One region of the Spirillospora sp. NPDC048911 genome, then DNA from elsewhere that is predicted to be linked to it. Evidence: riboswitches for the same ligand, from Rfam matches in the RefSeq annotation. Region 1 holds a riboswitch; the other holds the start of a gene.

Region 1 (3,200 bases):
GATCGTGGTAGATCGCGATCGGATTCTCGCCGAAGCCCCGCGGCGGCTGGATCATCAAGACGACGTTCCCGAACCTGAGAGAGGCTAGGACGATGTCGTCGCCGTCCACGTAGAGCTCGCCGGGCGGGTCGCCCCAGTGCCGCCGCACCCCCTCCCGCAAGGACTCCGGCACCTCCGCGAACCACGCCTCGTACGCCGCCAGCGAGGTGCGCGCCGGGGCCTGCCGCAACTGGTCCTCGGTGAGCCACTCCACATCGTGCCCACCGGCCGCGATCAGCGCATGGATCAGCGCGTCCCCGTTGTCGGCGTCGGCCCACAGAGAGGCGTCGTCGCCCAGCCGGTATCCCGCCTCCGCCATCTGCCGCAACATCCGTACGGCGGAGGTGGGCGTGTCGAGCCCGACCGCGTTGCCGACGCGGGAGTGCTTGGTCGGGTAGGACGACAGCACCAGCGCGACCTTCTTCTCCGCGTTCGGGACATGCCGCAGCCGCGCGTGCCGGACGGCGATCCCCGCCACCCGCGCCGCCCGTTCGGGATCCGCCACGTACACGGGGATCCCGTCGCGCCCCTCCTCCTTGAACGAGAACGGCACCGAGATCAGCCGCCCGTCGAACTCGGGGATCGCGACCTGCATGGCCGCGTCCATCGGCGACAGCGCCGCGTCCGACTCCTCCCAGGCCGCCCGCGAAGAGGTCAGGCACAGCCCCTGGATCACCGGGACGTCCAGGCCGGCGAGCGCTCCCGCGTCCCACCCGTCCTCCGCCGACCCGCCCGCCGCCAGCACGGTGGTGATCAGCGCGTCCGCCCCGCCCAGCAGTTCCAGCAGGCCTTCGTCCACACCCCGCAACGATCCGCAGAAGACGGGCAGCGCGTTCGCCCCGTGCGCCTCGATCTGCTCGCACAACGAGTCGATGAACGCCGTATTGCCCGACAGCTCATGGGCCCGGTAGAAGACAACGCCGACGGTGGGCCGCCCAGACTCCACCCCGTAACGCCCGTGAACCCCGTACGACGGCATGGAGACCGGCGGCGCGAACCCCTCACCCGTCAAAAGCACCGTGTCGGACAGGAAACGTGCCAGCTCCCGCAGGTTGGCGACCCCGCCCTCCCGCAGGTAATCCAGGGCCTCCGCCGCCACCCCCGCCGGAACGGTCGACAACGCCATCAACTCAGCGTCCGGGTCGGCCTCGCCCCCGAGGAAGACGACCGGCAGCCCACTGCCACGCAGCCGTTCCACGCCCTCCGGCCAGGTCTTGCGCCCGCCCAGCAACCGGACGACCACCAGATCGACGCCCTCCAGATCGGGCTCGTCGACCCGCACCGGATTGGCGGTCGCGAACCCCGCGTCGGCCGCGGCGAGGAGCTCGGTGTCGGCGGTGGACAGCAGCAGGGCACGCATCGGCAAGCCTCCTCCGGGGTCCGCGCCCCGGCTAGGGGAAGGTACGCGCCGGCCGGGAGTCTCCTGGCTCCCGGATCACCACCGCGCCCCCGGCCTTCCAGCGTCACCGCCGTGGCCGTGCGTGGGGGCGGGCTCCCCGGTCACAGTTGCGGGACAGCCCCGGATTTGGCGGAGCCGAACAAAGTCGGCACGGCCGCACCGGGTTCCTCCCTCACCGTCGCGCGCTCAGTCTACGTCGGCGAGGGTCGGTACGCGGCGGCCGCGCAGGCCCGGGATCCAGCGGGGGAACGTCTCGCCCCACGTGGCGACCAGCCCGACCGCGGTGAACGCCAGGAGTTCCGAGACGAGCGAGAGCAGCACCACGTACACCTCGCCGGGCAGCCACGACGGAAGGTCTCCGTCGCCCTGGTCGCCCTCGCCGATCGGCAGGTGGAAGGTGCCGATGGCGATCCGCCAGACGCTGGACGGGAGGACGGTGAGGGGCACGGCCAGCGCGGCGGTCCAGGCCCAGTTCGGTACGCCGTCGGCGCGGACGTGGGCGGCGGCCCAGGCGGAACGGAGCCGGCCCGGAGCAGGTGTTTCGGTCATGCCCACCACGATCGTCGGCCCGCGCGGTGAGATGATCACCCGCGCGGGCCGGTGCGTTCCCCCGTGCGGGTGAACGGGCGTGTGGCGGTCCAGAGGCGGGTGCCGCCGCGGCGGTCGAGCCGGCGCAGGAACGACAGGACCCCTGCGGTGCCCGTGCCCCAGGTGAAGCCCTGGGTGTCGAGATCGTTCCCGGGGAAGATCGGCTTTCCGGCCGGTCCTCCACTGCGGACGAGCATCAACTCGGCGATCTCTTCCGCACTCTGCCAGTACGCGTCGTTCCCGGTCGTCATGGCGGTGTCGATGAGCGCCTCGCCCATCCCTGCCAGCCCGCAGCACTGCGAGGTCACCCAGGCTCCGGGCGCGACCGTGAGGCAGGCGCGGGCGCCGCGTTCGGCGAGCGACAGGTACGTCTCGTCGTCGTACGCGCGGGCCGCGTGGAGCAGGGCGCTGACGATCCCCGACATTCCCTGGCACCAGGACGCGCCCATCGGGCGGGCCTCCGGGCCGTCCAGGTCGCCGATCAGCGAAGCGGCCGCCTTGGCGAGCGCGGCGAAACGTTCCTCGGCCGCCGTTCCGGCCGCGACGTCGCCGGTGGCCTCGTGGTAGGCGAGCAGGAAGTCGGCAACGCCCGCCGCGCCGTGGGCGAACGCGGTGTCCACGGCGACGCCGGATCCGGGCTGCTCGATCGCCACCGATTCGTCGGGCTCGGCCACCTCCCCGGCGATCAGCCGCCGGGCGCACTCGGCGGCCAGGTCCAGATGGGCGGGATCGTCGGGGACCTGGGCAGCGAGGACCAGGTGGCCGGTGCCGATGCCCGCGAGCCCGTGCGCCTGATCGGCGCGTTCGTTCCCGGTCAGCCGGACGGGCGCCACGGCGGCCACCTGGCTCGCGGCCAGGAAGATCGCCGTGCCGGTGCGGCCGAAGTAGAGGGCCGCGGGAAGGGCGGCGGGCGGCGTGTTCTCCACCGTCCAGCGGGCGAGGTCGGCGCCGATCGCCTGGCCTTCCGCGTGCTGGAGCAGCTCCATGCCGACCCCCGCCGTGCCCGCGTACACGTTGGTGACGGGCGGGCTCGACCGGCGCTCGGCCGGGGTGTCCATCGTCTTTTCCGCGAAGAGCACGCACTCGCGGGTGGTGTGCTTGAGGACGGCCGCCAGCAGGCTCCCGGTCAGCCTCGGCGGGCTCGGCCGCGGCGTCGATGCCGGTGGCTCTGATC
Region 2 (3,200 bases), on a different contig from region 1:
CCTGTCCAGCCTGCACTGGCGATGGGCGCCCGGCGCGCCGATCGCGCTCTGGCTCGCAGAGCCCTCGGGATGGCCGGGCTCGGCCGACCGCCTCTACGAGACGGTGGTGACCGGCCAACTGCAACCCTTGCGCGACACGATCCTCCAGGTCGTACGCCTGGCCGACGGCCTGCTCTGGGGGAACGCGGCGTCGGCCCTGGCCGGAACGCTCCGCGCTGGAACCCTCCGGCCGGACCTGGCCGCGCCGCTGAACACCCTTGTACGGGACCTGTTCTCCCGTGGCCCGCTCACCGGCACGGGCTCGTTCGAACAGGGCCGGGGCTTCGTGCGGCGCAGCTGCTGCCTCTACTACCGCGTCCCGCCCGGTGGCGAGATGTGCGGCGACTGCGTACTGCTGACCCGCTGAGCCGGTTCGGCCTGGTGTGTGCGGAAGGCTCGTTCTGTGAGGGCCCCGAAGAGCAGGCCCAACGTCGCCCAGAGCACCACCTGGATTCCCAGCGAGGCGATCCGGAAGTCCCACAGCACGGTGGCCGGGAAGCCGTCCGCGACCGCGTCGGGCTCGGGCGTGAACCGGTGGACGATCCCGACGACGACGGCGAAGCCCACCGCGGCCACGATCGTCGCGTTCCACGCCCCGAGCCTGGGCAGCAACCGGCGCTGCACGATCACCGCGGCGGCGGTGCCCAGGAGGCCGAGCGCCACCATGCCGAAGTAGAGCGTCGTCCGGCTGCCGATCGTGTCCGGATTGCCGACCGCCGGGGGTGTCGGCGGGTACTTCAGGAACGGCACGACCACCACCGCCACGAAGCCGCCGAGGGCGACCAGCGCCGCCGTGGCGCGGGCGTCGATCGCCCCGATCCGGCCGTAGGCGAACGCGAACGCGATGGCGAAGAGGCCGCCGACCGCCACGCCGTAGACCACCATCGCGGTGATCAGACCGGCCGTCTTCTGGGCGGTACGGCTGACGACCTCGGCCTCGGCCGCCTCACCACCGTGATGGTGCGTGGCCGCCCGGGCCTCCTCGAAGGAGATGGCGTGCCCCACCTGGGGTTCGCCGTAGATCCAGGCGATCACGAGCGCGAGCGCCGCCGCGGCGATCCCGGCGAGCATGCCGCGGATGAGAAGGGAGCGCATCATCAGTGGCAGGGGAACCCGAGCAGGTGCCGGCCGTCGTGCGTGAACTCGTGCACCCAGGTGCCGCTGAACAGGGAGGTGGCGCCCTGCTCGGCGCCGACGAAGTAGAGCAGCAGGAGGCCGAGGACGGCGGCGAGGACCGCCCAGGGCAGGATCTCGCGGACGGGGACGCGCAGCGGGACAGGCAGCTCCTGGACCTGCGCCGACGGCACGGTTGACTGGGCCATGGGATCTCCTCACGGGGTGCACTCGCCCCGGTGACGGGAGGACGGCAGGACAGTTCCTGACTTCCGGGAGCCTTGGCGGGCCGACCGGACACAGTGGCGGGACCGTCCTGGAATCGCACCAGGTTCCTGCGCACTGCCGCCTCGATGTGAACTTGTCCTGCTGAGCGTCCACTTCGCATGGGCACCGCGTCAAGTAGCCCCATCGGGTGACAGTCCAGGCCGGACGAGATGGTGATCTCGGATGGTGAGACCGGTGCTCACGAGCTGAGACGTTGGGGTAGAGTGCGCGCATGGTTTCCCGCAACATTCGGCTGGCCGTCATCCCGGGTGACGGGATCGGCCCGGAGGTCGTCGCCGAGGGGCTCAAGGTCCTGGAGGCCGTCGCCCCCGCGTCCGGCCTGGCGTTCGAGCAGACCCGCTACGACCTGGGCGCCGCCCGCTGGCACCGGACCGGCGAGGTGCTGCCCGACTCGGTGCTCGACGAACTGCGGGGCCAGGACGTCATCCTGCTCGGCGCCATCGGCGACCCGAGCGTGCCCAGCGGGACGCTGGAGCGCGGGCTGCTGCTGCGGGCCCGCTTCGAGCTCGACCACTACGTCAACCTGCGGCCGGTCAAGCTCCTGCCGGGCGCCGCGACCCCGCTGGCGGGCGTGCGGCCCGAGGACATCGACATGGTCGTCGTCCGCGAGGGCACCGAGGGCCCCTACACCGGCGTCGGCGGTGTGCTCCGCAAGGGCACCGACCACGAGGTCGCCACGCAGGAGAGCGTCAACACCGCGTACGGCGTCGAGCGGATCATCCGCTACGCGTTCGAGCAGGCCGCCGCCAGGCCCCGCAAGAAGCTCACGCTCGTCCACAAGGACAACGTGCTGACCTTCGCCGCCGGGCTCTACCAGCGCTACCTCAAGGAGCTCGCGGCCGAGTTCCCCGACGTCGAGACCGACTACTGCCACGTCGACGCGGCCACGATGTTCTTCGTCAACCAGCCGCAGCGCTTCGACGTGGTCGTCACCGACAACCTCTTCGGCGACATCATCACCGACCTCGGCGCGGCGGTCGCCGGCGGCATCGGGCTGGCCGCCTCAGGCAACATCAACCCGACCGGCGCCGCCCCCTCGATGTTCGAGCCGGTGCACGGCAGCGCCCCCGACATCGCGGGCCAGGGCAAGGCCGACCCGACCGCTACGATCCTGTCCGTCGTCATGCTGCTCGACCACCTCGGTGCCGCCGAGGCCGCACGGCGCGTCGAGCAGGCCGTCGCCGATGACCTGCTGGAGCGCCCGGGCCTGGGCGCCCGGTCCACGTCGCAGATCGGCGACGCGATCGCGAAGCGAGTATCCGGCTAGGGGCGCGCCTCTCTGGTCACCAGAGCGAACTCCGGGCGTGCCTCGCGGCGCGCCCGGATTTTTTCGTGCGCACCGTGATCAAGGAGTAGCACTCGGACGAAGTACGACAATGGGCATAAGGGAATGCCGGGCGGCGATGGGGCCGCGGCGGCGATCCGGGAGAGGACCGAGACGATGAGCAGCACCCTGGACTTCGAGATCAACCTGACCGGGCAGCCGACCCCGGCCGCCGAGCGCGAGCGCATCCTGGCCGATCCGGGGTGGGGTGTGCACTTCACGGATCACATGATCATGATCCGTTACCAGGAGGGCAAGGGCTGGTACGACGCCCGCCTGGAGCCCTACGGCCCGATCCCGATGGACCCGGCCAGCCAGGTCCTGCACTACTCCCAGGAGCTGTTCGAGGGGCTCAAGGCCTACCGGCAGGCCGACGGCTCGATCGTCACGTTCCGCCCGACCGCCAACGCCGCCCGGATGAACCGCTCCGCCCGCC

What was found. Region 1 has a riboswitch for cobalamin ahead of cobN (cobaltochelatase subunit CobN). Riboswitches for the same ligand answer to the same signal wherever they lie in the genome.
Region 2: it holds a riboswitch for cobalamin, as region 1 does, so the genes downstream of both, ACGFNU_RS08800 (CbtB-domain containing protein) here and cobN (cobaltochelatase subunit CobN) in region 1, are expected to answer to the same signal.

Annotation. Positions count from the first base shown of each region.
Region 1 covers NZ_JBICUD010000007.1:318,047-321,246, forward strand. The annotation lists gene cobN (cobaltochelatase subunit CobN) at 1-1,399, opposite strand, end outside; cobalamin riboswitch at 1,456-1,613, opposite strand; gene ACGFNU_RS31025 (hypothetical protein) at 1,625-1,987, opposite strand; gene lanL (class IV lanthionine synthetase LanL) at 2,023-3,200, opposite strand, start outside.
Region 2 covers NZ_JBICUD010000002.1:358,301-361,500, forward strand. The annotation lists gene ACGFNU_RS08790 ((2Fe-2S)-binding protein) at 1-406, shown strand, start outside; gene ACGFNU_RS08795 (CbtA family protein) at 349-1,137, opposite strand; gene ACGFNU_RS08800 (CbtB-domain containing protein) at 1,137-1,361, opposite strand; cobalamin riboswitch at 1,391-1,537, opposite strand; gene ACGFNU_RS08805 (3-isopropylmalate dehydrogenase) at 1,652-2,707, shown strand; gene ACGFNU_RS08810 (branched-chain amino acid aminotransferase) at 2,882-3,200, shown strand, end outside.